3 regions of the Thalassotalea insulae genome follow, and region 2 is predicted to be linked to each of the others. Evidence: predicted binding sites of a transcription regulator. Region 2 holds the regulator's gene; each other region holds the start of a gene.
What was found. Region 2 encodes FNR, which switches genes on or off when oxygen is low (the NO sensors DNR and NnrR bind a similar motif). Its sites were predicted from a motif close to TTGATCTAGATCAA; they were not measured.
Positions count from the first base shown of each region.

Region 1 (10,815 bases), 2.9 Mb from region 2:
ATTTTAGTGTTGGGTCCGTTACTGGCTCGTTTTGGTCATGCTGAAGTGTCATTGCCAGGTGGATGTGCTATCGGTGCACGTCCAGTGAATTTGCATATTCATGGCTTAAAGCTAATGGGCGCAGATATCGAGGTTGAAAATGGTTATATTATTGCTCGTAATCACGGTCGCTTAACTGGCGCGACGATTTTTATGGATACCGTCAGTGTTACTGGTACTGAAAACTTAATGATGGCAGCAGCATTAGCCGAGGGAACAACAATTATTGAAAATGCGGCACGAGAGCCGGAAATTGTTGATCTAGCGAATTGCCTCAACGCCATGGGCGCTAAAGTGAGTGGTGCCGGTACAGATACCTTAACCATTGAAGGGGTCAGTGAACTGAAAGGAAAGGAATATCGGGTGATGCCTGATCGTATCGAAACTGGTACTTTTTTGGTGGCTGCTGCAGTGACTCAGGGTAAAGTTAAATGCCTTAATACCGACCCCGGTAGTTTAGATGCGGTTATTAGCAAGTTACAGGAAGCCGGCGCTGAAGTGTCGACTGGCGACGATTGGATTGAATTGTCGATGGACGAACGTCCGAAGGCCGTTAATATTCGCACTGCGCCGCATCCTGCATTCCCTACCGATATGCAGGCACAGTTTGTTACTTTAAACGTAGTTGCACAAGGCACAGCAACCACGACGGAAACAATATTTGAAAATCGTTTTATGCATGTCCCTGAATTGCATCGTATGGGAGCCGATATTCGCTTAGAAGGTAACACAGCGATCACTAATGGAGTCGATTCACTGACCGGTGCTCAGGTCATGGCAACAGATTTACGAGCATCAGCGAGTTTAGTGATCGCTGGTTTAGTGGCAACGAGTGAAACTCAGGTTGACCGTATTTATCATATTGATCGTGGTTATCAGCATATTGAAGATAAGCTACAGGCGTTAGGGGCTAACATTACCCGAATTAACGCCAGTTAATCTTTGTTTTAGGATAGGAAAAGGCGCTGCTAATAATTTAGCAGCGCCTTTTTATTGGTATTCATCAGCTTGGTAAAACTGTTTGCTATAAACCGCGTTTTTCCAGTATTTTCACCGGAATACTGAGCGACTCATTATTGCGATAAACTTTAAACACTAAAGTCGTATCTGGCGTGGTTTCTGCTACTATATCTAAGGCATGGTTGGTGCTTTCAATTTGTGTTTCGCCAATTTGGTACACCACATCACCAACTTTTAAACCAGCAATATCAGCTGGGCCATTTGGCTCTATACCTGAGATGGTAAAACCTTTTGCGGTTTGATTATAATGGTCGGAAACTATGCCTAACCAACCCCTTATCACCCGACCATTTTCGATAATTTGCTGCATGACCTTATAGGCGAGCTGGTAAGGAACTGCAAAGAAAATGCCTTGAATATCGTTTAACTGAGGGTTAATTTCAGTAAATTGGCGTGAATTGATACCCACTAACACACCATTGGTATTGACCAGTGCTCCACCTGAATTGCCTTTATTAATTGCGGCGTCCATTTGTAAAAATTGCAGATAGCTGGTGTTACTTAGTCCAATACGTCCGGTTGCACTAATAATTCCCTGAGTAATGGTTTGCCCTAGATTTAATGGGTTTCCGATCGCTAAAACCACATCACCAGCGAGTGACTGTTGTGTTTTATTTTGGGGGATAACGGGTAAGTTTTGCGCATTAACTTTTAATACAGCCAAGTCGGTATAGATATCAAAACCAATAAGTTCGGCGTGATATTGCTGGCCATTTTGCAATAGTACATTAATCAGGTTGGCATTTTGCACTACATGGTAGTTAGTGAGCAGGTAGCCATTGCTGTCCATGATCACGCCTGAGCCTAATCTTGTGCTTTTACGCTGTGAGCGAACGTAACTCGGGTTGTTTTGGATTTCTTCCGAATAGATATTAACGACGGCAGGAGCCGCTGCTTGTACCGCTTTAGCATAGGATAATGCTGGCTGAGTTTTCGGATTTACCTGAAAAATATTCCACAATGTGGCATTGTTTTCCCGTAATTCAGGTACTAGCAATAACAGCATCACGGCGAGCAAAATACCATAACTGGCGGAGTTTACGACGTATTTGATAAGGCTTTTAAGTTTCAAAATATTTTTATTATTAATATGGCTTAGCGAGAAGATTATCATAAACCGATGAAAGCGTTAAAGCATTTAATCAAGTGTATCAAACAGTAATGATTTTTGATTCAGATAAAAAACGGCTCAATCATGAGCCGTTTTTTTGGGGGGAGAAAATTTAGTATTAGCGAATACGAATATAAAGGTTCGAATTACCACGAATAATATTAAGTAGTGAGATACCTTGATTATTTTTAAGGTAATCTCTTAATTCAGCGATATTTTTGATACGTTGACGGTTCACACCAACGATAATATCGCCGCCCCGTAAACCAATCATAGCGGCTGGAGTGTCATCCTCGACAGATGTTACTAATACCCCCTCATTGGTGTTGTTATTTCCTAACACAGCACCTTCAAGCATTTTGTGTATGCTGACCGGTTCTATACTTGCAGACTCTGCTTTTTTCAGCGTAACCTTGTAGGTTTTTTCATCGCCATTGGTTTTAATAACGCTAAGTTTGACTTCGTTACCAGCACCGATAGAGCCAATTTTGCCGCGTAGTTCACTGAAAGAGCGGATCTTCTTGCCATTAACTTTAGTAATAACATCGCCTGCCTCAATACCTGCTTCATCTGCTGCTGAACCTTCAGTCACTTGTTCAACAAAAGCACCTTGTGCTTCTTCCAGTTCCATTGCCTGAGCAAATTCACCGGTAACACTACGGCCAGCTACGCCTAATACACCACGGCGAACTTCACCATATTCAATGATTTGGTCGACGAGGTTTTTCACCATATTACTTGGAATGGCAAAGCCGATACCAACGTTACCACCATTTGGTCCAATAATAGCGGTATTAATGCCGATCAGATCACCTTTTAAATTGATTAATGCGCCACCTGAGTTTCCACTGTTAATCGCAGCATCTGTTTGAATAAAGTCTTCAAAGTTATCGGCATTTAGTCCACTGCGTCCAAGCGCACTGACAATACCCGAGGTAACCGTTTGGCCTAGACCAAATGGACTGCCGATAGCGACAGCGAAATCGCCGACACGTAATTTATCGGAGTCGGCAATGTTAACTTCTTTTAAGTTATCTGCTTCGACTTGTAATAGGGCGATATCACTGTTTTCATCGGCACCAATTTTTTTTGCTTCTATCTGGCGACCATCTTTTAATGTGATTTGAATCTCATCTGCTTCATTGATGACATGGTTATTGGTAACAACATACCCTTTGTCAGCATCAATAATAACCCCTGAGCCTAAACCTTGAAACGGTCTTTCTCTTGATGGCGTTTGCCTTGGATTACCGAAAAAAAAGCGAAAAGCATCAGGGACATTTCGCTGCTTTATTTCATGTGTTCCTCTTACGGAAATTAATACTACGGCAGGTGTTACCTTTTCTAACATTGGTGCTAGGCTGGGTAATTGCTGGCCGTTGACTGAAACGGGAAGATTGGCGTGAGCCGGTAAACTGGATAAAGCTAAAGAACTTGAAAGTAAAACGCTACTAATTAAAACAGACATTTTTTTCATTGGTAAAATTTCTCCAAACGAACTTATTGATACCCAAATAGAGACTTCCTGTTTTCAGAGAAGTTCCTATTCATTAATTTCACTATTTGTAACAGTATGTTTCTTATCGTTAAAAAGACCACTAGATTCACCAGAATAATCTAATGGTGCTTCAGTGATCTCTTTATCCGGACGTGTTGTTTTGTTATGACGTAGTGCGACCGTTTGCGCTAATTGTTCCTGAGTTTCTTTTGAGAAAAATGGCATTACTTCACCTTCTGCCGGGGTCGCTTGTTGCAGCAGCTTAGTGCTTTGCTCCATTTGTTGCATTGCTTTTTGACAGGTAGTATTCATTTGTTCCAATAATTGGGTTGAATTATCAAGGTGTTCTGCAACATCTAATTTATATTGTGCTAACGTTGCTTCGCTTTGATTGGCCTTTTCAGCAAGCTGTTGATGTTCTTGATTGCTGGCTGACAACATTTTATTAGCGATAAAGCCTACTAGAGCGCCAACTGCAAAAATGAGGATTCCAATAACGATATTCATAATGGTGATACCTTTTATCTAGTCGCGGAAAATTGTATTCGCGGAAAAAATTGGTGAAAATAGAGAGTAACATACTCTAGTAAGTTCATTTACTCGAAAAATAAATATGTATGCGAAATTTTGTTTTTCAAGAAAAAACTTACCATTAATTAAATTGTAGCAATGATTAACCTATCTCCCCTAGAAAAGTATAACCAAGATTTAGCCCGTGATGATTTTCAGCATGATGCCGCGCAAGAAAATGCTGTCCGTCATTTACAACGTTTATATCAAGACTTACAAAATAAACCCTTGCCAGTAACAGGGTTTAAGAAAGTATTTAACCGCTGGAAACGTGTGGTAGCGAAATCAGAACCGAGATCGATTAAAGGGCTGTATTTTTGGGGCGGCGTTGGCCGTGGTAAAACTTATCTGGTGGATACCTTCTACGATTGCTTGCCTTTTGACAATAAAATGCGCGTTCACTTTCATCGTTTTATGCATCGGGTACATCAGGAATTACAATCTCTGGCCGGACAGGCAGATCCATTAAAGATAATTGCTAAACGTTTTGCTAACGAAACCTGCATTATTTGTTTTGATGAATTTTTTGTCTCTGACATAACGGATGCCATGATTTTAGGTACATTATTTGAAGAGCTGTTTGCTCATCATGTGACTTTAGTCGCGACTTCAAATATTGTGCCCGATGATTTGTACCGTAATGGGTTGCAACGAGCACGTTTTCTGCCAGCAATAAAATTAATCAACCAGCACTGTGAAGTGGTCAACGTTGATAGTGGAATTGATTATCGACTGCGTACTTTGGAACAGGCGGAAATCTATCATGCGCCGCTAGATCAGCAAGCAGCACATAATTTGTCGCAGTATTTTCAGCAATTGTCAGTGGAGCCTGGCAAACCCAATGTGACTGTTGAAATTAATAATCGACCGTTAACCACCATAGAAGAGTCTAAAGGTGTAGTGCATTTTGATTATGCGGTATTGTGTGAGTCAGCGCGTAGCCAGGCGGATTATATGGAGCTTAGCCGTTTATATCACACGGTCTTACTGGCAAATGTCAAACAAATGAATGTTGATTGTGATGATGCCGCTCGCCGTTTTATTGCTATGGTAGATGAATTTTATGAACGTAAAGTAAAACTGATCATTTCTGCCGAAGTGGTTATGGAAGACTTATATAGTCATGGCGGTTTAGCATTTGAATTTAAACGTTGCTTGTCGCGTCTGCAAGAGATGCAGTCACATGAGTATCTCGCATCTGAGCATTTACCTTAATTAAAATTGGCTAAACAAGCTGCACTTAAAACACGGCAAATTAGTCCGTGTTTTTTTATGCCAAAATTCCATATTGTCAATATATTGTGCTTTTGTTTGATCTTGATCGCAATATGTAGTGTTTTGTCTTTTCCTTTTTATTTGTCTTTGTAAACTGTTGCGAAAAAAATAACTAATAAAAAGGATATAAATCATGTCGCAAACTCTGACCGGACCGGTTAACACTGAAATTGAACTTCAAGCTACTTCTGTTGATATTTGGGATAAAAAATATCGTCTTAAAGATAAAACTGGTCAGCCACAAGAACAAACCATTGATGAAACTTATGCCCGCGTTGCGAATGCGTTGGCTGAGATTGAGCCTAAGCAGAAAAAGCAATGGCGCGATAAGTTCCTCTGGGCGTTAAAATCTGGGGCTTATCCGGCTGGTAGAATTATTGCTAATGCCGGCGCGAGTGCGTTTAAGCCGTCTACGTCAACAATAAACTGTACTGTATCCGGTACTATTGAAGATTCCATGACTGGAATTTTGTCACGAGTGCATGAGTCAGGATTAACCTTAAAAGCAGGTTGTGGAATTGGTTATGAGTTTTCTACTTTGCGGCCGAGTGGGGCTTATGTCGCGGGAGCGGGAGCAAGAACTTCTGGCCCGATGTCCTTTATGGATATTTTTGACAAAATGTGTTTTACCGTCAGTTCTGCTGGCGGACGTCGCGGCGCACAGATGGGAGTTTTTGATGTCTCTCATCCTGATGTTAAAGACTTTATCTTAGCAAAACGTGAAGATGGCCGTTTACGGCAGTTTAACCTGTCATTACTGATCACTGATGAGTTTATTGAAGCGGTGAAAAATCAGCAAGACTGGCCTTTGGTTTTTCCTATTTCTGAAAAAGAGCTAGCGGCAGAAAAAATAAAGTTAACGGATAGTAGCAAGATACATTTTCGTGAAAATTATTTTGATGAAGACTATGTCAAAAAGCACGATTATATAGTTAATCAACAAGGACAAATTGCCTGTAAAGTTTATGATCGTATTCCGGCGAATCGCTTATGGGACATGATCATGAGTAATACCTTTGATTATGCCGAGCCAGGCTTTTTATTGATTGATCATGCCAACGAATACAATAACAACTGGTTTTGTGAGCAATTACGCGCCAGTAACCCTTGTGGCGAGCAAATATTGCCACCATACGGCGCTTGTTTACTCGGTTCTATTAATTTAGTGAAATTTGTTGAGCAGCCGTTTAGTGAACAGGCACAGTTTGATTGGCCTAAGTTTAGGGAAGTGGTCAAAGTATTTACCCGCATGCTGGATAATGTAGTAGAAATCAATGGATTGCCATTGGAACAGCAACGCCAGGAAATTCAAAATAAACGCCGTCATGGCATGGGCTATTTAGGGTTAGGTTCGGCACTGACCATGCTCAAAATTCCTTATAACAGCCCACAAGCCGTGGCTTTTACTGAGGAAGTTTCTAAAGTGATGGCTATCACTGGCTGGCAGGTGGCATTAGAGCTGGCAAAAGAAAAAGGCCCTGCGCCAGTATTAACACAGTCATTTGTGGTGACAGCGCAGATGTTGTCGAAACGACCGGAAATGAAAGCGGATGGTATTAAAGTCGGCGACAACATTAAAGGGTCGGTATTGCACGCAAAATATAGTCGTTATATGCAACGAATTGCCGAAGAGCAGCCTGAATTGGTTGAGCAACTTGCGAAAGTCGGTGCACGTTTTACTCATCATAGCTCAATAGCACCAACCGGTACCTTAGCATTGAGTTTAGGGAATAATGCGTCCAACGGTATTGAGCCGAGTTTTGCCCATGAATATCATCGCAATATTATCCGTGAAGGGAAGAAATCAAAAGAGTCGGTCGCGGTTGCCAGTTTTGAGCTGTTAGCTTATCGCCATTTTATTAATGAAGATGCACAAGCCTATAGCGCGGATGGCCACAATCAATTGCCGGATTATTTTGTCGCCAGTGACAGTATTACTCCACAAGAACATGTTGATATTCAGGCTGCTGCCCAATATTGGGTCGACTCTTCTATCTCTAAAACCATTAACGTACCAACGGATTGTGATTACCTGACGTTTAAAAATATCTACCTCTATGCCTACGATAAAGGATTAAAAGGTTGCACTACCTTCAGGTTTAACCCTGAAGTTCATCAGGGAGTGTTAGTAAAAGAAACCGATCTGGCCTCAGTGGAATATGAATTTACTTTAGAGGATGGTTCAACTTTTACCATGAAAGGCAATGAAGAGCTGATTTACGATGGTGAAACTCACACCGCGGCAAATCTTCATGATGCGCTAAAAGAAGGCTATTACGGCAAGCTGTAACACTAATTATTATTAAGGATAACGTTAATGAAAGAAGTTACTCAAACTATTACCGCAGTAAAAGTTAATACTGCCAAATCACAAGCAGAACATGCAGAAGCCCCACAAACCACCAATTTAAATGAAACGGTACAGCGCCCGGAAATGTTGGTGGGTTCTACTTATAAAATTAAGCCACCGATTTCCGATCATGCCTTGTATATAACAATTAATGACATTTTGCTTAACCCAGGAAGTGAGCAGGAAATTCGTCGCCCTTTTGAAATTTTTGTTAACTCAAAAAATATGGAGTTTTATGCCTGGGTAGTGGCATTAACTCGGGTTATTTCTGCAGTATTTCGTAAAGGCGGTGATTGCACATTTCTGGTCGAAGAACTCAAAGCAGTATTTGATCCTAAAGGTGGCTACTACCAGCGCGGTACCGGCATCTTTATGCCGTCGGTTGTTGCGGAAATTGGGCAGATCATCGAAACCCATTTAAAGACCTTAGACATGCTGCCAGAGCATGAAATAGATGCCCATCAGCAGGCCTATATTCAACAAAAAAAACAAGCGGCAATGGCTGAACAAGAGAGTGAACAGCACGCTTTTCCGGCTAGCGCCAGTAAATGCAGTAAATGCCATCAAAAATCGGTGGTACTACTCGATGGTTGTGCCACTTGTTTAAATTGTGGAGACTCAAAATGTGGTTAACAGTAATTTTGAGCCTATTGCTATAACGATTAACCGTTAAGCAATATTTGCATTTTCACAATAGATAATTATACTGTATAAATAAACAGTATTGGTGCGGTGTAATTATTTGTTGTGATGAATCCGATCATTGAAAGCTTAACTAATCAGCGTTTGCTTTGGCGTGGTTTTGAGCAGAAAGCTCAGCCGAAATCCATTGCAACTGGTTATGAACAGTTAGATGAAAAATTAGCCGGTGGGCTTCCTGAATATGGGGTTGTAGAAATAAAAAGCCTGAATGGTATTGGTGAAGTTCGTCTCTTTAGTCGTTATCTTCTACAGGCGCAGCAGCAAGGATTAATCGTTTTTATCGCGCCCCCCGCTTTGGTTTCCAGTGAGTTTTTGCATGCTATTGGTTTAGATATTTCTCAAGTCTATATTTTAACTCCTGAACATGAAAAAGATGCGTTGTGGTGTGCTGAACTGTGCTTAAAAAGTGGCTGTTGTCAGAGTGTTTTACTCTGGTGCGCGGATATCGCCTTACATCAGGTAAAACGCCTGTTGTTAGCTAGTGAAACGGGCCATAGCTGTTTATTGTTATATCGGCCATTGCTTAAGCATAGCCTGGCATTACCAGTACACATAAGTATGCGTTTTATCGCGGATGCTTTGGGGATCAAAGTGACTGTTGATAAATGTCGCGGTTGTGCACCGTCATCCGCGTTTATTGTTGATATGCAAGCGCATTGGCCTGAATTTACTGTGGCGGCTGAGCAGCCGAGAGCAACTAAGCGACGGATTGCTGATATTCAGGTTAGCTGATGTTGTGGGCTTATCTTTATTTTCCATCGTTACAGCTTGATGGTGTTGTGACTGAGGGAGGTCGTGACTGGCAGCCGGTAGTGATCTTAGATGGCAATAACAATGAAATTGTCCAACTTAATGCTCAGGCGAAACAAAGTGGTTTAAGACTCGGTATGGGGCTGGCGACAGCTGTTGCCTTAGAGCATCAATTACAGGTGTTGCCTTATTGTCAGCAACAAGAGCGGCAAACACTTACTTTTATTGCTGAACAGCTATATCAAGTGAGTTCTGATATTGCATTAGATAGCCCAAATGGTTTGTATTTACGCATAGAAAATATGCTGGCTTTATACGGTGATTTGAGCGGATACTGGCAAAATTTGCAGTCGGTATTACAACCGCTGCAGCTGAGCTTACATTATGCTACAGCTTATAGTCCCAGCGCAGCTAAAGTATTAGCCAGAGCTAAGGTTGATCGTTTATTAACTGAGCAAAAAAAGGTGCTATCAATACTGAACTCCTTATCGATTAATTCTTTAGCGCTTGACCAAAAAGTGCAAAAGCAACTGGATAAAATTGGTGCTAAGACTATTGGCCAGTTACTAAGCTTACCAAAAGAACAGCTAAGTCAACGTTTTGATAGTTCGGTTACTCATTATCTTCGTCGTTTAGTGAATGGTGATGATTTGCCCATGGTGTTTTATCAGCCTCAGGGGCATTTTTTTCATTATTTGGAATTGCTTTATGAAATTAACGACAGTAATAAATTATTGTTTCCCATTAAAAGCTTGTTGTCATTATTAGCGAATTACCTAAAGAAAGCCGATTTATTGAGTGATCGTTTAGTGATCACTTTGTTTTTACGTAATCAGCCGTCAAAAGACGTGGTGATTAATAGTGCTGAAGCTATCTATCAGGCATCACAGTGGTTAAGTCTCACTGAACTCACCTTAGCGTCATTACAATTAGCTGCTCCTGTGGTTGCTATCAGCCTAACCTGTAAGCGTTTCAGTTCGCAACAGCAGCAGTCAGGAGATTTTTTTTCTCTAGCAGAGGGCAAGTATACTCGGCAAAGACTGCTTAGTTTGTTGTTAGCGAAATTAGGTCAGAGTCGGGTGCACTCGTTGTTATTAACGGATGATTATCGGCCAGAATGCGCCAATGGTTATGCACCGATAAATTTAGTGAGCCAGCGAAAAATAAAAACGGAGCATTTTACTCGATTAAGACCAAGTTATCTTTTACCCGAGCCGTTAGCATTAGCAACAGAAATAGCGGTTTTTTCATCGCCAGAGCGTATTGAAACCGCATGGTGGGAAAATACAGTGAAACGGGATTATTTTATTGGTCGTAATCCGTACGGGCAATGGTGCTGGTTATATCGTCAGGCGGATCATCGCTGGTTTATTCATGGTTATTTTGCCTAGGTGGTTAAGATGCAATATGCAGAATTAATTTGCCAAAGTTACTATTCTTTTTTGCATGGCGCTTCAAGTCCTGAAGCATTAGTTCGTCAAGCACAGGCTTATAATTATC
Region 1 is NZ_BSST01000001.1:1,364,323-1,375,137, reverse strand. It holds gene murA (UDP-N-acetylglucosamine 1-carboxyvinyltransferase) at 1-978, shown strand, start outside; gene QQK06_RS06270 (S1C family serine protease) at 1,064-2,131, opposite strand; gene QQK06_RS06265 (DegQ family serine endoprotease) at 2,289-3,647, opposite strand; gene QQK06_RS06260 (Z-ring associated ZapG family protein) at 3,714-4,175, opposite strand; gene zapE (cell division protein ZapE) at 4,338-5,453, shown strand; gene QQK06_RS06250 (adenosylcobalamin-dependent ribonucleoside-diphosphate reductase) at 5,647-7,803, shown strand; gene QQK06_RS06245 (TSCPD domain-containing protein) at 7,831-8,496, shown strand; gene imuA (translesion DNA synthesis-associated protein ImuA) at 8,614-9,297, shown strand; gene QQK06_RS06235 (Y-family DNA polymerase) at 9,297-10,706, shown strand; gene QQK06_RS06230 (error-prone DNA polymerase) at 10,716-10,815, shown strand, end outside.
Region 1: the regulator FNR is predicted to act here: its motif matches at 5,550-5,563, upstream of QQK06_RS06250 (adenosylcobalamin-dependent ribonucleoside-diphosphate reductase).

Region 2 (10,815 bases):
TGGCTGTAGTGTGTTTACCAAGTCAAAGGTTTCGGTATTAAATACCTGAATGGTATTGTTATCTGGAAAGGCAAAGTTAACCCAGATTTGACGGTTATCCGGCTGTGCCATAACAAATACTGGTTGGCTGTGCGCCGGAATTTCTGCAACCTGCTGCCAGGTTTTAGTGCTAACGACTAACACCTTGTGTCGCCCCACGGCCGGGACGAAAGCGTAATCACCTGCCATTGCCCATCCTTCAAGGTGTGGCATTTTATAAACTGGCAGCTTTTTATCCTCTTTACCATAATTGGGCAAAATACGCCGTGTGCCTTTTTCTGGATGCCACAAATCAAGTAACGCCATGCCATCTTCACCAAATAAGCCGGCAATATAATATCTACCGTCAGGACTGATCAGTGCGTCATAAGGAAACAAACCGATATCGGTAAATTTAGTCAGTTTCATTTCTGGCTTGGAAAAATCAGCGATCCAAGTTTCATGACTGTCAAACAGGCTGAAAACAAACTTATTACCCGGTGCATCAACCAATCCCACCACTTTAGAACGATATGGCTGTCCATCTTTAGTATGCCCTTTACTCGGCACAACCGTCGCTTGAATATCTGCAACCAACGCCAAAGTCTCACTGTTAAACACCTTAACGCCACCCGGGGTGTAATTGGAAACCGCCACCAGTTTTCCATCCTGACTAATGGCGCCACCGATACTGTTACCGGATTGAATCACCCGCTTGGCAATCTTATCTTGTAATAGATCCACTTTTGTTAAACCACCGTCACGACCAAAGACATAGGCATAACGCTGATCACGAGAAAAAACGATCGAAGCATGAGATAAATCACCTAGGCCATTCAATTCACTCAGCAAGGAATTATTGCTATGTTCGACAATTTGCACCTGGCCGCTAGCTCTTTCAATAATGACGCCGATATCGCCAGTTGAGCGCAGTGTTGTTACTTTAGTATTTTCTTTGACATCCGTGGTTTGACTACATGATGACAGTAAAGACACACTGACTAATGCTACTGCGATTATTGCTAAAGATTTATTCTTTCTCATGGTTCATCCCTTGTAATAACAGCTTGCTGATCCACAAAGCTTCTTGTTCATTAATGATCGACTTCCACGGCGGCATTGCCGTACCTGGCCTGCCGTGGGTAATAGTGTTTTGTAAAAGTAATAAGGGCTTATTTTTTAGCGCCTCTTTCGTTAGTGCCGGTCCTAAGCCACCTTTTAATGTCATACCATGACATGAACCGCAGTCCTGTTTCACAAGGTGAATAAGCTGCTTTTGACGCGCTTTACTGATGGAAACCTGGCTGGATTTCGCATGTAACGCCAAAGGGTAAAACGCAAGTACAGTAGCTAACGCCACGATTGAGCAAATTTTGCTTATCCCATTCACTTTTTAACTGCCTTTATTACCGTTAACTGATAGGTGCAAGCTAATTTATCGAAAGTACTAAAACAATTTGTTGTTGGAGATCATGCTTTTTATCTTGAATAAGCAGATTGATTGATTCAAATCACATTTGCGGCAAATTAACAAAATTATGCAACTATTAAGGGCTGTTAATCTTTGCTGTTTGAATTTAGTTGACCCCTTTAGGCAGCATCTGTTTGGCATTTCTACTGTGTTGCCCCGCATGGATGTGGGATAAGGTGACTTTGCAGGAGCATAAAATCATTACCGCTTGATTTGAGTAGAATGACTACAGGTCACAAACGCTGCAGTGTATCAATACCAAACAAGTTGCTACAAAAACAAACTTGAGATCAACAGACTCTAGTTTAGAGCGAAGATTTTTAAAAAATTATCTTTTAGATTCAACGGCGTGATATCATCTATACCAAAGTTATAAGCTTAGTTAAATTAATGGAAATCGATTATTTTTCCGCATTTATTATCGGCTTGATGGGCTCAGGGCACTGTATCGGCATGTGTGGTGGAATCACCACCATGTTTACCTCTTCCTTAGCCAAAGACGCTAAAAATCATCCACTTTACGTTATCAGTTACCATATTGGCCGCATCTCATCATATGCATTGATTGGTGCAATAGCCGGCTTTACCGGTTCACTTGCCGCCAAAAATATCGGTTTACCGATCACCGGATTAAAAATCATCGCTGGCATATTTTTAATCTTACTCGGCCTCTATATGGGCCAATGGCTGATGTGGTTGACTAAGGTAGAAATGCTTGGCAAACACTTGTGGCAATATATTTCGCCATTTAGTAAAAAATTATTGCCGGTTAACAACTTAAAGCAGGCATTGTTACTAGGTGCACTATGGGGCTGGTTACCTTGTGGTTTGGTTTATTCAACCTTAACTTGGTCACTGGCTAGTGGTAGTGGAAAAACGGGGGCGTTAATTATGATGTGTTTTGGTTTAGGAACACTCCCCGCACTGCTATTTTTATCTTTTGGAATAGTGCAAGGGCAGCAATTATTCAAAAATGTTCGCGTCAGAAAGTTCATCGCTTTACTACTCATTGCTTATGGCATTTTTACATTAAACATTGCATACAGAACCCTATTTTAATACCATAGCAAAGGTAGCAACCAAGATTGAGTGATAAAGGATTTTATGTATAAGAATCAATGTTCCGGTCAGCAGCATATCCACTGCCAAAATTGTAGTATTAGTGAGCTATGTCTGCCTTTCTCGTTAAACGATCGGGAGATGGATACGCTCGATCAAATTATCGATCGTAAACGCCCAATCCATAAAGGTGAAGAGCTGTTCCAAGACGGTCAGAAAATGCAGTCCTTGTATGCAATTCGCTCTGGTACTTTTAAAACATTTACCGTGAATGAAAGTGGCGAAGAACAAATTACCGGTTTTCACCTCGCTGGTGATTTACTTGGCTTTGATGCTATTGCTGCCACTGAGCACCCAAGCTTTGCTAAGGCATTAGAAACATCTATGGTCTGTGAGATCCCTTACAATACTTTAGATAACCTATCGAACAGCATGCCGAAATTAAAAAAACAAATTTTGCGCATGATGAGCAGTGAAATCAAAACCGATCAACAAATGTTAACTTTGCTTAACCGTAAAAATGCCGAGCAACGTTTAGCAACCTTTATCAGCTCATTAAGTGCTCGTTATCAAGCACGTGGCTTATCAGCAAAAGAGTTTCGTTTAACCATGACCCGCAGTGATATCGGCAATTATATTGGTTTAACCGTGGAAACTATTAGCCGCTTATTAAACCGTTTTCATAAGAGCGGCATTATTCAAGTTGACGGTAAACTCATTACTATTTTAGATATAGATAAACTAAACGAGTGTGCTGATTTATAAATCAGCACACCTTGTGTATTCCTCCCTACTTTTACTACTTCCTCAACACTAAGATTGATCAAATACTTTTTGATTTAAAACAAAGTATTAATGTTTAATATTGCCGTATTCTCGCTATACTGAAGATAAGTTAATAACCAGTTTTATCTTAATTGGAGCGGATAATGGAAAAGTATCAAAAAATATTAGCAGTGATAGATCCAACAACTGAAGAGCAAAAAGCCCTGAAGCGTGCAGTAGAGTTAGCGAAAAAAACGGGAGCTATGATCACCGCATTTTTGTCGATTTATGACTTTTCCTATGAAATGACAACTATGCTATCAAGTGATGAACGCGAAGCTATGCGTCAATCCTTAATTAATGATCGTATCCAGTGGCTCAATGACATAATTGATAGTATCGACCATCAAGATCTCACTATTGACAGCAAGGTGATTTGGCATAACCGTCCATTTGAACCTATTATCGAACAGGTATTAAAGCATCAATACGACATAGTCATCAAAGGCACCCATCAGCACGATAAACTAAAATCTGTAATTTTCACCCCAACCGACTGGCATATTTTAAGAAAATGCCCATGCCCTGTTTTATTGGTGAAAGAGCATTCCTGGCCAATTAACGGCAATATTGTGGCCGCATTAAATGTTGGCAGTGATGAATCTGAACACCAATCGCTCAATGTCAAAATAACTGAAGAAGCCATTCATTTATCTAAACTTATTTTAGCCAATATTCATTTAGTCAATTCTTTCCCTGGTACACCGGTAAACATTGCCATTGAAATCCCTGAATTTAACGCCAGTGAATATAACGATTCGATGTTTAACCATCATAAAGAAGCGATGGCAAAACACGCGCAGAGCTATTCAATTGGTGAAGAGCATACCCATGTAGTTGAAGGTTTACCCGAAGATGTCATTGAAAATTTATCAAACGAGTTAGATGCAGAATTGGTTATTTTAGGCACGGTTGGCCGTACGGGTATTTCTGCCGCTCTAATTGGTAATACAGCAGAACATGTTATCGATCGACTGAATTGTGATGTTTTGGCATTAAAACCTGATGGCTACGTCTCCCCTATGGCGGAATAATCTTAGGCTGATGACAACAAACTGAGCGTTAATACCTTTGAGATAAGATGTTACTTAACGCTCAGTTTGTATATAATACGCGCCGATTTTTGATTTAAATATGATGAACGCGCGATGGCCAGTACTCTACTTACAAATACATTAACTTCACAGCAAAAAACACAACTCAATAAACTTGAGAAAAGACTTCGTCGTCATGTTGGTCAAGCAATTGCCCAATATAATATGATTGAAGATGGTGACAAGATAATGGTTTGTTTATCTGGCGGCAAAGACAGTTACGCGTTACTATCCATCTTGTTGATTTTAAAGGAATCGGCGCCGATACATTTTGATATTGTTGCTGTTAACCTAGATCAGAAACAGCCAGGCTTTCCTGAAGATGTGCTGCCCAATTATCTTGCTTCACTCAATGTTGATTATAAAATTATCGAAGAAGATACCTACGCAATAGTCAAAGAAAAAATTCCTGAAGGCAAAACCACCTGTAGTTTATGCTCACGCTTACGTCGAGCAGTGCTATATCGGGTAGCTAAAGAGCTTAATGCCACTAAAATTGCGCTAGGACACCACAGAGATGACATGATAGAGACTATGATGCTCAATATGTTTTACGGCGGCAAATTAAAAGCGATGCCAGCCAAACTAGTCTCAGATAATGGTGAACATGTCGTCATTCGCCCATTAGCCTTTTGTAAAGAGTCTGAGCTGATTCAGTATGCTGAGTTGAAGCAGTTTCCGATCATTCCATGTAATTTATGCGGTTCGCAACCCAATTTACAGCGACAAAACATTAAACAAATGCTGAACGACTGGCACGATAAATTCCCTGGTCGTATCGAGTCAATGTTCACCGCGATGCAAAATGTCGTGCCGTCTCACTTATGTGACAATAACCTGTTTGATTTTAAAACCATTACCGTCGACTCAGGTGTCATTAATGGTGGTGATGTCGCTTTCGATCCATCTGACGACCTAGCTGTCACGCCATCAACAGCCCCCTCTTATCACCAAGATAATGCCCAACAGCTTGATATTGTTGAAATAAAATAATGAGCAACGCCGATACCGCTAATAGCATGAGAATTTAATTATGTTTGAAAGAATTTTTGCCCTTAATGCCCATCATACTTCGATTAAACAAGAAATAATTGCCGGGATCACTACGTTTTTAACAATGGCCTATATTATTTTTGTTAATCCCACCATGCTGGCTGCAACAGGGATGGATCATGGTGCTATTTTTGTTGCCACCTGCCTGGCCGCAGCTCTGGGTTGCTTTATTATGGGACTGCTTGCCAATTATCCGATTGCCTTAGCACCAGGCATGGGATTAAACGCGTTTTTTACCTATAGTGTGGTCCTGGAAATGGGCTATAGCTGGCAAGTCGCACTTGGTGGTGTATTTCTCTCTGGCTGTATTTTTACCTTGTTAAGCTTATTTAAATTAAGGGAATGGATCATCAATTCCATTCCTCATGCTTTACGTTTTGGTATCGCTGCTGGCATTGGCTTGTTTTTAGCTTTTATTGCGTTAAAAAATGCCGGCATTGTTGTTGATAACCCGGCAACCTTTGTTAGCCTTGGCGATGTTACTGCGTTTCCAGCGGTAATGGCAGCATTGGGCTTATTCCTGATTGTCGGCCTAGCAAATAAACAAATCAACGGCGCGGTAATGATCTCAATATTAGCTATTACCTTAATAGGCTTACTTGCCGGTAATATAGAATATCAAGGGCTGATATCATCGCCGCCGTCGATCAGCCCCACGTTGATGCAATTGGATATTGCCGGCGCTTTCAATGTTGGGATGATCAGCGTTGTTTTTGCATTTTTATTTGTCGATTTATTTGATACCTCAGGCACGCTGATTGCCGTTGCACAAAAAGGAGAGCTACTCGACAGTAAAGGTAATTTACCGCGTTTAGGTAAAGCACTACTAGCTGATTCTACCGCAACAGTTGCCGGTAGTATGCTTGGCACCTCAACAACTACCAGTTATGTAGAAAGCACCGCTGGCGTTGCCGCTGGCGGCAGAACTGGCCTAACGGCTGTTGTAGTAGGCGTACTGTTTTTATTGGCGTTATTCTTTTCACCATTAGCAGGTATGGTACCCGCATACGCAACGGCTGGCCCATTATTTTATGTCGCAGTACTCATGTTAGCAGGTCTAGTACAGGTAGACTGGCATGACCTTTCAGACGCTGTCCCTGTAGCTATTATCTGTATTACCATGCCACTTACTTTTTCTATCGCTCATGGCATTACTTTTGGTTTTATCAGTTATGTTGCAGTTCGCCTGTTTAGTGGGCAATATAAACAACTTAATCCTAGCGTCATAGTGCTAGCGCTACTATTTTTAATGAAAGTTATTTTTATCGGCTAAGTTATATCTATTGGAATCAATATTTAATGCAAATAATATTAATTCCGTTATCAAAGCAAAAAAGCGCGATATATTATCGCGCTTTTTTATCAAAGTTCTGATTTACCTTCGGCTAGACTACTCACTGGCATAACTATCAAAATAACGCTGGTTATGTCTGATCATTTCACTGATCTCAAGTACGTAATCTGTACCTCTTTCAGAATACGGCAATAAACCTGTCGCTAATATTTGCGCAGATAATGGCTTATCCTGTTGGCGTAACTGACTTCTGATAATGCGAAATACCCGATATGCTGCATTAGTATTAATATTAAAAAGATAATGCTGCACAGCCTTTTCTACTGATTGAAACGCCGCCACTTCGTGTTTAAGCCCTTCATCTCGCCCATTAGGTACCATGCCGCAACCTTTTTTATAACACCAGATGCCGAAAAAATTTAACCCTATACGGGCAAAACGAGATGTTCCCCACGCGGATTCATTCGCCGCCTGAACTAAAATTAGCTCTTTCGGTACGATATCAACCCTAGTTAATAATTCCTTAATTTTATCAACCGGTGACAATTTTTTACTGACTTTGTATTTTTTTGCTAATTGCTGCATTAACTGGCTTTCTTCCGCTGTTAACGCTTGCGACTGAACAAGTTTTTGCTCAATTACGAATAATTGTTTTCGTAAACGACTAATACGGTCATTTTCATCATCAATTGCCGGTTTAATGAAAGCAAAAAATTGTTTTTTCTTTTGCTTAACATCTTTAATATCAGCAAATTCAGGCAAGTCTACATTGTGCAAAGGCTGTTCAACTTGTGACTTTGCACTAACTTGATCATCTTGTTTATCTGCAACTTGATATTGCTGTTGTTCGATCAGCGGTTTAACTAAAGCAATGATAAAAACCGCAAATAAACTTGCCCTGATTAACCATGTTTTAAACACTGCAAACTCCTTTTAACTATGCCGAAAATGTGCTGTCGAAATGATCACTGGCATCTTTGCTGACACTTAAATGCATACCAAAGATCTCGCGATATAAAATTCCTTTTACATTATAAAACATTGGCGCCAAATAGCTTAACGCAAACAAAGTAAAAACCCCTCCAAGCAAAGCAACAGAAGTTGTCGCTAATAGCACCAGTGGTAAAACACAAAGAATAAGTGCAATAAACAGTACTAAATAGATAGCAAATAAATGAAACCACTGAAAGCGAGTGACTTGCAACGAGAGGCTAATGGCTTTTAATGGCGACATTTTTTTTTCTACCACTAATGGCAGCACTAACGAGAGAGCAACAGCGAGATAAATTCCGGGTAAGTAGAACATGGTAACGCCAAGTGCCACCATAGTGGAAGATAACAAGGCACAGATAGCGACCCAGCTGCCACGCTTTAAAAAAGCAAATATCAGTTTAACATGAGTTTGTAACCCAACCGCATGGAAGATCCCCATCATCTCAACGCCAACTAAGAAAGGGTAAACCACTATAGTCACCAAGATATTAAGCAACGCACCAGCCTGCGGCTCCTGCTGTCCTTGCTGTTCTTGAAATAAAACGTCAACGCCGCCGACATAGCTAGCGACTAACAAAGTGACCAAAACACCGATTAATAATGAGATAAACAGACCCAAATTGATCGAGCTACGCGATTTATTTGTCAAACGCCAAGCTTCGTGCAATACCCCTTTAACATCAATGGAATACTCTCCTTTTAATGCCTTTTCTATACTACCACCGACCTGCAAAATTGAACGTTCTTCCACTAAATTACCTTTTTATCAAACAACTGAGATAAATACCGCTTAGCGTTCGAGACATTCTAAACGACAAAAGGTTAATTATACCTAAAGTTAACCAATGAATAAAAGCTTTTACCAAAGCAAGCAGCGCTAGTCATGAATATGCTGTAATATTTGCCGAAAATAAGTACTGCCTTTTTCTCTAGCAAGTGCGATATTATTATCAGGAATTCGTTCAGGCTCAGGGTATAAGGTTAGCACCTTGGAAAGGCTTTCTTCTCTAAGCAAATGTAGCATCGGCAAAGGTGAGCGATTAGTAAAATTAGCGGCGTCTTCCGCTGCTTCTCCTTCAAATACATAATCGGGATGAAAACTGGCAAGCTGAAATGTACCTTCAAACCCTAAATCAACCAGTAACTCATTAGCATAATCGAGTAACTCTAAATAAGCATCAAAATCTCTAAAACCTAAGCTACAAATCAATAACGTAGTTTCTGTTTCAGGATGCGCGGCTAGATATTCAAATTGTCCGGCTAAATCAGTTAATACTTTTTCTATGCGGGTATGCGGACAGATATGATACTTGATAGTGTTATTAACAAACTCTTTTTTCGCAAAAGGACAAAAATTTAAACCAATAATCACCTGCTCTAGCCAGCGCTTAGTTTTGACAATTGCGGGATGAATTTGCTCAGTCATTCAGCTTTTCCTCTGTGTTTTCTTTAGTGCTTTGCTGTAATTGCCACATACGATAATAATGTCCTTGTTGTTTCAATAAATGTTGATGATCACCCTGCTCAATTAATTGCCCTTGATGCAAGACTAAAATATTATCGGCATCAACGATAGTCGATAACCGATGGGCAATCACTAAACTGGTATGATTTTGTGCGACTTCTTTTATTGCGGTTAATATTGCCTGTTCAGAGTAACTATCTAACGACGAGGTTGCTTCATCAAATACCAATATTGGCGGATTTTTAACTATTGTTCGGGCAATAGCAACCCGTTGCTTCTCACCACCAGAGAGCTTTAAACCACGCTCTCCAACTAAAGTATTAACGCCTTCAGGTAAAGATTGCACAAAAGCCGATAAATGCGAAAGTTCAATTGCTTTATTAACGGTTTGCTCACCGGCTTCAACATCACCATACAAGATATTGCTATACAAAGATTCATTAAATAATACGGTATCTTGTGGCACTATCCCGATATGTTTTCGCAACGAATGCTGCGTTACCTGATCAATTGCTTGCCCGTCAATCGCAATATTACCGCTATTAACATCGTAAAACCGAAATAACAGTTTCACTAAAGTTGATTTACCTGAACCACTTTCACCAACAATAGCGACTTTTTGTCCGGCTTTTATAGTAAAAGAGATATCTTTTAATATCGGACGATCCGCATGATAATGAAAGCTGACCTTATTAAAAGTCACCTCTCCCTGGCTTACGGTTAAATCATTAGCATTAGGGATATCCTGAACTTTTGGTTCACGTAACGTTAAATCAAACATTCGTTCGATATTAGTTAACGAACCTTTAATTTCCCGATAAACAAAGCCGAGAAAATTGAGTGGAATAAACAGCTGCATCATAAACGCATTGATCAAAACAAAGTCCCCTAAGGTCATTTGCTGATGAGCAACCTGATAGGCCGCCAACGCTAACATTGCTGTCATAGAGAGTGAGACAATAAACGCCTGCCCACCATTGAGTGCAAATAGTGATAATCGGTTTTGCAGTTTTGCCTGCTCCCATTCGGCAAGTTGTGTGTCGTAACCTTGGGCCTCATATTCTTCATTAGAAAAGTACTTCACCGTTTCGTAATTAATAATGCTGTCAATCGCTCGGGTATTACTGCGAGAATCAGCCTTATTGACGGCCCTAATATATTGAGTTCGTTTATTGGTAGCATAAATAGAAAAAACGACGTAACTGGCAATCGCCAGTACGGTCACCAACGCAAAGTTAATACCATAGTTAAACCATAAGATCGAAATCACCATAATGATTTCCACTAAGGTCGGGACAATATTAAACACCATAAATTTGATCAAAAAGCCAACACCGGAAGTGCCTCGGTCTATATCTCGGGAGATACCACCAGTTTGACGATTTAAATGAAAATCTAAATCCAATTGATGTAAATGACGAAAGACTTTTAAACCAATGCGCCTGACAGCTCGTTCAGTGACTTTAACAAATAAGGTATCCCTAATTTCAGCGAATAACACTATCGATAAACGTACCACACCATAGGCAATCACTAATGCAAA
Region 2 is NZ_BSST01000001.1:4,314,136-4,324,950, forward strand. It holds gene QQK06_RS19300 (cytochrome D1 domain-containing protein) at 1-1,062, opposite strand, end outside; gene QQK06_RS19305 (c-type cytochrome) at 1,049-1,408, opposite strand; gene QQK06_RS19310 (sulfite exporter TauE/SafE family protein) at 1,880-2,548, shown strand; gene fnr (fumarate/nitrate reduction transcriptional regulator Fnr) at 2,594-3,313, shown strand; gene uspE (universal stress protein UspE) at 3,478-4,407, shown strand; gene ttcA (tRNA 2-thiocytidine(32) synthetase TtcA) at 4,522-5,460, shown strand; gene QQK06_RS19330 (NCS2 family permease) at 5,501-6,793, shown strand; gene QQK06_RS19335 (glucosaminidase domain-containing protein) at 6,911-7,735, opposite strand; gene QQK06_RS19340 (hypothetical protein) at 7,752-8,558, opposite strand; gene QQK06_RS19345 (DUF1415 domain-containing protein) at 8,685-9,233, opposite strand; gene QQK06_RS19350 (ABCB family ABC transporter ATP-binding protein/permease) at 9,226-10,815, opposite strand, start outside.

Region 3 (10,815 bases), 1.9 Mb from region 2:
GCCCGGTCCGAGCAAACAAAATTGCTTGTAATTTTAACGCATCTCCTTGCTTGGGGTGCTCCTTGATAATGGTCGCTAATTGCTCTAGTGCAGCATCCGTTTGCTCTTTTATCACTAATGAATAAACAAAGGCCAATTGTTTAAAAACAGATGCCGTCTCTAATAACTGAATTTCTTCGATTAAGGCATTAACTTTCTCTTGCTGATCCAAGCGAAACATCGCCTGTAGCTTATAAAACGCTACTTCCGCCGATTGCTCTGCCGACAGGCCATCGTCTTTATGTGGTAACTCTAACAGAGCGACATCTGAGCGGGACTTTTGATAAGACTTAGATAATAAAGGCAGTACTTTTGCACTTGGATACTTGAGTTCTAGCGCCTTATTAAATTCTTTTTCGGCACTCTGAAAAGCACTTTGCGCAAGATAAATTTTACCTAATAAAAAACGCGCTTCTGCTAATTCAGGTGATTGTTTAATCGCATTTTTTAACTCTATTGATGCCGCCTGATACTCTTGCTTATCCATTAACTGCTTCGCTGAGTTGAGGTATTCATCACTCGACTTATCGGAGCAGGCAGCAAGTATCACTATACTGATTAACACTAAAACACGAGCTAACATTCCTTTATCCCTTCTTATATTAATAAATTTGCTCTAGGAGTTGTTGAACTTTCAGTTTATAACTCTGGCCTTCCTAGAAAGCTCAGCAACCATTAATAGATAATAACAACTTTTTCTTATTGAGCCTATGTTATCAAGTATTAACTTAAAATTTACAATTTGACCGAAGAAAAAATAGCAAAAAGAAAAGAGAGAGTAATACAGGAAGGTAGGTGATACAGCTTAGTATTATGGCTGTACCACCTCAAAAGTTCGCGCCTTAAGAATAGTACACTTTCGTTGGGATGGTTAACACTTTACTGCCAACACGTTTCAAAGTGTAATAAATCAAGCTAAACAAGCCGATCACTAAAGTAATAACAGTAAGTGAGACCGCTGGCTGACTGGCAAAATTACCCAATTGAAAACTTAAACTTGCCATCAAATACGCCAACGTAAAACTCCATAATGCAGCAAAGCTTGCCCATTTCGTTCCCACTTCATTTTTAATCGCCCCCATAGCAGCAGCACAAGGAGTATACAACAAGATAAATAACAAATAGCTAAAGGCACCTAATTGCCCAGCAAAAGCGAGTTGCATAGTGGTTAAAGTTGATACTGCTACTTGCTGCTCCTGCGCCGCGATCTCAATATTAGAGACATCACCTATGTCAGTACCTAATGGATCATCCGGTTCAATACCCAATAAATTTTCTTTAATACTTGCCGTGGCATCCTGCCAAAGCTCAGACAATGGTGCGAGTTGTGCCTGTCCTGCAGTTTTCGCCGAATATAAACTGTTAAAAGTAGCAACTAATGCTTCTTTGGCAAAGATACCAGTAATAATACCAACACTGGCCTGCCAATTATCTTCTTTAACCCCCATAGGTGCTAATAGCGGTGTTATCACCTGAGCCCCCTGACTCAAAATAGAACTATCAGTATCCTGATGACCAAATTCACCATCAGTTCCAAGAGAATTAAAGAAATTTAAGCAACAAACAACTATAACGATTGTTTTTCCCGCTCCGGTGATAAACGAGCGGGTACGCTGCCATACCCTTTGCAGCAAGTAACCTATTTTTGGCATTTCATACAGTGGTAGTTCCATAATATTATCTGAACTACGCCCCTGTAATACGGTAGCTTTCAATAACAAACCGGTAAACACCGCCGCAGCAATGCCAATAAGATAGAGTACAAAAACAATATTTTGCCCTGACTCAGGAAAAAATGCGGCAGCGAATAAAGCATAAACCGGTAAACGGGCACCGCAAGACATAAACGGAGCCATCATCACTGTGGTAATGCGTTCCCTTTCACTATCTAAAATTCTTGCCGACATTACTGCTGGTACAGTACAACCAAAGCCAACAATTAACGGCACAAACGCTTTCCCTGGCAAACCAACTTTCTGCATTATGCTATCAACAACAAATGCCGCCCGTGCTAAATAACCGCTACTTTCCAATAGCGACAAACCGATAAATAAACTGGCAATAATAGGAATAAAGGTCGCCACCGTTTGAATACCGATGCCAACACCTTCAATTAAGGTCAACAGCCACTGCGGCAGGCCATACTGACTAAGAAACTGCGTTGGGTAATCGACAAAAATCGCGCCAGCCAAAATATCAAAAAAATCAATAAATGCCCCGCCAACATTAATGGCAAACATAAACAATAGATACATCATGCCGAGAAAGACAGGAAAACCCAGTGCCGGATGTAAAATAAAATGATCGATTTTATCACTCAAGCGTAGCGAGCTGCTGTAGCGTAAATTCGCTTGTGCCAGTGCGGCATCAATAAAATGATTACGGATATGCATGATCTGAGTAAGATCTGACTCACACTGACATTTGCCATGCTCTGCTAGTAAACTCTGTTCATATGCCAACAAGGTCAGTGATTGCTCACTTAACTTATCAGCAAGAGCTTTATCCGGCTGTAAAGCGATAGGAGGTTGTGACAAATGTTTTAAATTATTAAGTGCAGCGAAAACATCCGTTATTGTCTGGTTAGCCAGACTATTGGCACGGATCACCGGACAACCTAGCTCTTTAGCAAGTGCGCTAATATCTATGTCTTGTGCTTCTTTACGGTCCGACTTATTTAACACCACCAGCATCGGCAGACCGAGTTCTCTTAATTGAGTCGTTAAATACAATTGCCGCTTAATTTGTGTCGCATCAACAACATTAATTAAATAATCGATCTTATTGTTAGCAAGAAAATCCAAGCTAATTGACAAGTCCTGACTCTGTTGTTCTCGCTTAGCTAATGATGAAATCCCTGGTAAATCTGACAAACGAGCACTTTGGTTAGCAAAGGAGCATTCTCCCTGCTTAACTGAAACCGTGACACCACTCCAGTTACCGGTTTTTTGTTTTTCTCCGGTCAGAGCATTAAAAAGTGTCGTTTTACCGGCATTAGCAAAACCAACTAACGCAAGGTGTAAATTATTCGACATTACACTAATTCCACATTTATTTGCTTAGCAATATCTGCAGGTATACACACTTTCGTACCGTGCAAATAAAATGCTAATGGTCCATTAAAAGGCGCTCGATGAGCTAATGCAACCTCGGAGCTAAGAGAAAAACCTTGTTCAATAAGTTTAGTAGTGAGTTCTATATCAGTAGGCAAAGTCTTAATTCTTGCTTTTTGTGCCGCCTTTAATTGTTGTAACGTCATCTTCACACACCAACAAATAATAATGATTATCATTTATTTTAACGAAATTGATAAAAATCAACAATGATTAATTGCAGGTAATTTGATCTACTTCATATTAATTAATTGTATTGCTAAACAGGCTTTTACGGCTAAGCTTTAATCAGTAATATAGCAATGTTGTCATCTTCAACTAAGTAGGTTAACAAATATGCATGGAAGGCGTTCATTTAACTTGCTGATAATCATTTTATTCTTCTCGTCAACTTGTTTGGCAACGGATACTATTGAACTGACAATAGTGACCGAATACTCTCCTCCGTATCAGGAACTCAGTTCTCAAGGTGTAGTGACAGGCTTTACCACCGAAGTCATTAAAGCAGTGCTTGCTCAAACCCCATTCCACTACCAAATTAACATCTACCCCTGGTCACGTTCATTTATGATGGCAAAAGAACAGCCGAATACTTGCATTTATTCGATGGCGCGTAACCCACAGCGCGAACAGTATTTTCAATGGGTAGCACCGATAGTCACTACTGTTGATTACTTTATCGGCTTATCTGAACGTTCAGACATTAACATTCAAACGATGGCTGATGCCAAAAACTACAATGTGGCTGTGCTAAAAGATGATCGCACTTATGAGATGCTGATTAACCAAGGCTTTATAAAAAATAAGAATTTATACGTCATCAATAATACCTATTCTATGTTAAAGCTACTGCTTATCAGAAAAGACATTGATTTAGTGTTGGCTGATAGCATTAATATTGAATATCGGGCGAAATACCATGATATAGATCCCAGTAAATTTCGCTCTTATTACAGACTCAATCAGCAGCCAATAAACTTATACCTAGCCTGTAGTTTGAACACTCCAAAAGAAATAGTAAAAAAACTAACCAGTGCCATGCAGTTAATAATGCGTAATGGCAGCTATCAGATAATACACAAGCGCTGGCATAAAAATTAATCGCCGAATATAAGTAACTATGACGTAAAAGCTAAAAATATTTTAGCTATAGTGTAATAAAGCATGCACCTGTGCCACTAACTAACCAAATGAATCAGTCAAAATAGAATATCAATGGGAAGCGACTTTTACCTACAATCAATACTGCCCTATGCAGGAATTATCATTAAAATCTGCCGTGCTTATACCAATAACCAGGAAAACTTTGAAGATTACTATCAGGAAGTCTGTTTACAAATTTGGCGCAGCAGAAATAATTTCAATCAGGAATCTGACTGGTCAACCTGGATATATCGTATCGCTTTAAATGTTTGCCTGACCCAATTAAAGCGCCGCAAAAAAGGTGATAAGCAGCTAGTATCAGATGTTCTGCCTGAAGAAGTCATCGACGACAGCAAAGTATTTGTCAGTGACGAAATTAATCAGCTTTATAACGCGATAAAACACTTATCGGAAATCGACAGAGCAGTAATTTTGCTTTACCTCGAAGAAAAAAGCTATGCCGAAATCGCCGATATTATTGGCACTAATAGCAACAACATCGGCGTGCGTATAAAGCGCATTAAGAGCCGGTTAAGTAATTATATTCAGCAGAAGGAATGTTCAGATGACTAAATCCATCGAAACCATGTGGAAACAAGGCTTTATCAATGAGCCACATTTAACAGCACCTAAGATCAATAACTTATATAACCGTAAATCACAAAACATGGTGGATAAACTACAACATATGTTTGCAATTAACATTAAAGCCATTGTCGTTGGCAGCATAATAATGCTGTTAATGATGAGCCTGATAGGTGCGCCCTGGCTTGGCTTATACATCTGTGTGCTACTCGCACCGCTAGTAATGATTGCCAAAAAGGAACTCAACAAATCATACCGCCTATCTAAAGGGCAAAGCAGCTATGATTACCTGATCAACTTTGATCACTGGTTACAAAGTTCAATTGCCAACTATGCACGCTATTACAAAGTTTTTTATCCAATGTTTTTTATCGGTATGGCAACTCAGGCAATCATCAGTAACGCCGGTGGTAAACTTATTTCCCTGTTAGTACAAACGCTGCCAACTAATATTATGTTATTTGGGTTGCCCTATTATCTTGTACTTGCGTTAATATGTTTGCTCTTGGTGATCACTAAATATGCAGAAGCATTTTATCGCTGGGATTTAAACCTGATATATGGTCAGCAGTTTAAAAAGCTAAAAGAACTGATCACGGATATGGAAGAGTTACGAAACGAGCCGCAATAAACCTCGCAGTACCTATCGCCTTATAAATGCACCAAGATAGATTGCTGATCTTTCTTGGTCATTTTACTAACCACTAACAAATAAGAATTATCCATCATTCGTTCCAGCTCCCCCTGAGGGATTGAGCCATCAAGAATCACAGTATTCCATTGCGCCTTATTCATATGATAGCCGGGGAGCACTGATGGAAAAATATCTCTAAGCATCACCGCTTCATCCGGATCGCATTTAAGGTTAATACAATAATGCCCGGCCATTTTACCGTCGGTATCTTTTTCCGACCCTTTACCCAGCGCTAACGTGGCAAACATTTTGTTCTTAACGCGAAATACTTTAACGTCTTCACCGAAGGGAAAATCAAAGCGGGTTTCCGGTTTAGCTAATAAATATTTCTCTGCCGCAAGATAATCCATAAAATATCAATCCTTAATCAACATCAAATTACCGTATTATTGATAGCATTATTTTCTTAAGGTTAGCAATATCAACAGATAAATAAAAAAGCCAGATAGCTAGGCTAACTGGCTTTTCATACATTGCATCAGCTTAGAAACTATAAGTCACTTCCGCCCAGGCACTAACACCTTCCGCTGGTAAACGACTCATTACCGTAATATCGGTTTCCTTTACCCGGTTATAGCCGCCTAAATGACGTTGATAATTTTTATCGAAAATATTATCAACGCCAACACGTAGCGTCAGAGCAGAATTAATAAAATACTGCAGATCTAAGTTGGCAATAGCATAACCCGGAGTCTGCTGTTCATCATTAGTACTGGCAACCTTATCTTGCTCTGTTGCAGCAACAACCGTGGCATTTATCAACCAGTTTTCTGCGCTATAACTAGCAGTGAGATGACCATTTAATGGCGCAACACGATATAAGTTATCACTAATATCCCGACGCTGACCGCGAACATAACTAGCAACACCAGATAATGAAAACTGTTTATTCAGCTGATAACGCCAGTTGACATCTACACCCGATAATTTTGCATCAACATTGGTAAACTTTAGTGGATTATCATCTTCCGCCATCATCTTGGCCATCATCCTTGCTGACATATCCGAGATAGAAAGTGATGTTCCTTGAATATAATCATCAATATTTTGATAGAAAACATGTGGTGCAATCGAAAAATCAGCACTGTGATAATTTAATCCCAAGTCTACTTGATAAGCCGTTTCTTCCTTTAAATTGATATTACCAATATAAGTATTGCCGTCAGCCAAACCACCGGTTGACTCCATCGGCGTCCATAAATAACGTTCCTGATAAGACGGTGCCCGGGTTTTAACCCCAAGCCCTAAATTTACTGACAAGGTTTGTGAAACTTGATGATCGACATTAAATGCAAAATCAAACAAGGTATCAGAAACAGCACGTTCACCATGATTAAAATCATCTCTCAGGTCAATCGCAAGTTCAGCCATCGATGGCATAGACATCATCGCCATAGACGTCGCCACAGGATCAGCATCTGCCGCGATATGTTTGATACGTGCGCCTAACTGCACGCTAGTAGCACCGTATGCTTGCTGCCATTGCGCATAAAGCCCAATGCGATCATCCTCTACCCCATTAAAGTTAACCACTTTAAACATGGTATTATTAGGATTAGTGATCGCAGAGTCATGTTTCGCTAAATAGCCATCGAAACCAAGCTCAAATTCACCAAACAACAGTGTTCGAGATAAAGCAAAGCTAAAATCAATGGTCTTGGCTTTGGCATTATTGCGACGATGTTTCATCGGTTCATCATTAGAACGCATCAAAAAGTTGGTCATACCATGGTCAGCATCAACAAAGCCAATAGTCCATTCACCCTGCCACTGAGCTAGAGCAAACTTACCATCAATACTTGCCCTATGGCTAAAAATATACTCAATATCCATTGGCAATGCCGGTGTGCCGGAATCCTGGGTATCGGTATAGTGATAGCTAAAACCAAGTTCAGAACTATTTTTGTTAAAGCGAATATCGCCACCAAACTGGCGCTTTTGAAATTCTGTTGGGCGAACTTTTAATCCGGCACCACTATCAATATCATTCCCTGATTGCATATTGCCATAGAGCATTAGCCCGAGATCATTCCTACTCAAGTTAATCACAGAAGAGAGCGTATCAGCACTATTATTGGTACGATATCCAGCCTGAATATCACCAACAACAGCTAGTTGATTTTGTGACATCACTTCCGCTTTACGCATATGTACGGCAACCGAACCAGCCAGGGTATCAACACCAGCCGATACTGGTGTAATCCCCCGATATACTGTCATCGAATCAACAATCAGTGGCGTTGAATAACTTAATGGTGTATCCATGGCATTTGGCCCGGCCCCAATAACTGGATGACCGTCTAATGTTGTGGCGATTCTGTCACCATACAATCCACGATACTGAGCAATACCTGTTATCGGGCCATTACCGTTAACATTTGCTCCTGGCACTGACATTAACCAGTTTGCTAAATCAGGCTCACTAGTTTTACCCTGTGCATATTCCTGATAACTGTCTAAACCATGAAGACGTTGATGAGTGATAGTGATCACTTCAAAATCCATCTCAGGCTCTGGCGCATCGTCTGCAAATGCGATCACTGAATGACTCACCAGAGCTAAGGTGACTAATCTAACCGCAAGTGCACAAGGTTTTACTGAAAACGACATATTACCAACTTACTTCAATATTTAAATTGGCTTTATTTTTCATTAAATTGCGAGCATGAACAAAGGAAAATCTTAAATATGCGACAATATGTCGCACCTGTGGCGACATTTAATTGACTTAAATCAAAACTGTCAATTCAAGACAGATTTTCAGCCAGTAGCTGCGGCATTTATCGGCTTTAATTTCGCCGCAACAAAGGCTACCATAACGACCGTTTTATCCTTCTTTAGTACAAATGCTTTGTTACACAGTATTACTGGCATTTATAGGATAAAAGGTGACAATTAATCTAACGGTGGCACAATAGCAGCGCATAGTAAAAAAAGGATAATCGATGAAAGGTTTAATTAGCTTAGTGCTAATCTTAATGAGTAGTATATCTAGTGCCCAACAACAAGCAGAATCCATTTTTAAACAGCTCGCTCCTTCTTTGTATCAAATACGGTTAATAGATAAAGCCAGTGGTGAGAAGTCTTCGATTGGTTCCGGCTTTCAAATTAGTGCCGACGGTTTAATTGCCACCAACTATCACGTAATTTCAAGCTATGCCCGCCACCCGGAAAAATATCGCATTGAATATTTAGATCATATCGGCAACAAAGCAAACCTGAATTTAGAAAGTATAGATGTTATCAATGACTTGGCGCTGGTAAAAAGAGATGTTGAACAAGCTATGCCATTTTTTGCCATCTCAGAAACCGTACCAACCAAAGGGGAAGAGCTTTTTTCCCTCGGTAATCCTCATGATTTAGGTATGATAGTAGTTCCCGGTACTTATAATGGCCTGAAAAAAGAGTCGTTTAACGACCGCATTCACTTTACCGGCTCAGTTAACTCTGGCATGAGCGGCGGCCCGGTAGTCAATAAAGCGACAGAAGTAGTTGGTATTAACGTTGCCACATCCGGCAACCAAATCGGTTTTTTAGTGCCACATGATAAGCTGGTGAACCTGATCCGTAATTATCAGAACGATCAGTCATTAACCATTGACCAACAAATGAATCAGCAACTTAATGACTATCAAGAAAACCTGATCTCCCGATTATTGCAAAGTGACTGGCAGCTTAAAAAATTGGGGGAAGCAATGATCCCAACAATAGATGTCCCCTTTATCCGCTGCTGGGGCGAATCGAATGCTGACAAAACAGATGCCTTAATGATGTTAGCCGTAGCTAATTGCTCATTAGAAGAAGATACCTACATCACCCATAACTTTTTCACCGGTTCATTGGAAATGGAATTTCGCTATTTGCATGCTAAGCAACTCAGTAACATTAAATTCTATCAGTTATTTCAACGACAAATTTCCCGGGTAATGCCAGGTAACAAAGCAGGAAAAGACGACGTCACCGAATTCGCCTGTCAGCATGATATCGTGATGCCTGACAATCAACGCATTAATAATAAAGCCATTTTATGCACCCGCGCCTATAAAGATTTTGCCGGTCTGTATGACATTTTATATTTAGGTATATCTATCGACAGGAACGAACAGGCATTACTGAGCCACTTCACCCTAGCCGGTGTGTCACAAAAAAGTGCTCAGGCTTTTACTAAGCAATTTATGGAGTCGGTCTCATGGAAATAATCATTGAAGAAATCAGCCGTGGCCATAAACTCCTTGGTCGTCATAAATTTGCCCAGCAATCCGTTACCATAGGCCGCGGCTATCACAGCGATATTATATTATCTGATCCCCACGTCTGCGCTGAACATTTAACTATCGACTATGATGGTGAAAATTGGTTGATTAATGATAAGGACAGCATTAATGGTTGTTTTCTTGATGATGGGAAAAAGCCAGCGGATGGTCACATTGTCCACTCAGGAGATGTTATCACCATAGGAAAAAGCCAAATTCGCGTGGTTTTTCCTTATCACCCTGTTGCCACCAGTATTACCCTGAGCCCGTTTGAAAATTTAATTAATCTGGCAAAGCATCCAGTAGTACTAGGCGTTAATATTATGTTTTTCGCTCTGCTAACCGGCTGGTTATTCTTTTTAAGTAACCCAAAAGAAACAAACTTTACCCAGTTATTAGTGCCATCGGTTGGACTAACATTAATGTTTGCTGTCTGGCCGGCATTAGTGTCACTGATTTCTCATTTAACCAAGCATGATGCCCGAATATTCACCCAATTAGGCATTTGTTTTATTTTTTATAACCTGACTTGGCTCAGTGACTTTATTGAAACCTTAGTGCGTTTTAACAGTTCAAGTGCTTCAATTTTACCTTATGTCGTCACGTTACTACCTATCGTTATTGCCTTTTGCCTGTTCTGGCTCAATGCTTATATCGGCTTTCATATGACGAAGAAACGTCGTTTAGTGGTTGCAGTCTGTTTAACCAGCCTATTATTTGGCGGCAGCTTCTTAGTACAACTGAGTAAAAAACCAGAATTTAGTATTCGGCCACAATTTGATGCGACACTGCTAATACCTGATTTGCTCATCGCCAAAAGCACTGATGTTGACAACTTTATCAATAATTCTAATAAACTATTTCAGCAAGTAGATAAAGCCAAACAGGAAAAAGACTAGCCGGTGTGTTCAGAACTGGCAGTAATAAAAAAGGGCGAAACTAGTGACTAGTTTCGCCCTCTTGTTAATCATTATTTTTACGGCTTAGT
Region 3 is NZ_BSST01000001.1:2,418,203-2,429,017, reverse strand. It holds gene prsT (XrtA/PEP-CTERM system TPR-repeat protein PrsT) at 1-622, opposite strand, end outside; gene feoB (ferrous iron transport protein B) at 882-3,074, opposite strand; gene QQK06_RS11010 (FeoA family protein) at 3,074-3,298, opposite strand; gene QQK06_RS11005 (substrate-binding periplasmic protein) at 3,513-4,253, shown strand; gene QQK06_RS11000 (RNA polymerase sigma factor) at 4,368-4,868, shown strand; gene QQK06_RS10995 (hypothetical protein) at 4,861-5,511, shown strand; gene QQK06_RS10990 (MmcQ/YjbR family DNA-binding protein) at 5,532-5,924, opposite strand; gene QQK06_RS10985 (TonB-dependent receptor plug domain-containing protein) at 6,058-8,184, opposite strand; gene QQK06_RS10980 (S1 family peptidase) at 8,520-9,773, shown strand; gene QQK06_RS10975 (FHA domain-containing protein) at 9,764-10,726, shown strand; gene trpS (tryptophan--tRNA ligase) at 10,804-10,815, opposite strand, start outside.
Region 3: the regulator FNR is predicted to act here: its motif matches at 3,346-3,359, upstream of QQK06_RS11010 (FeoA family protein).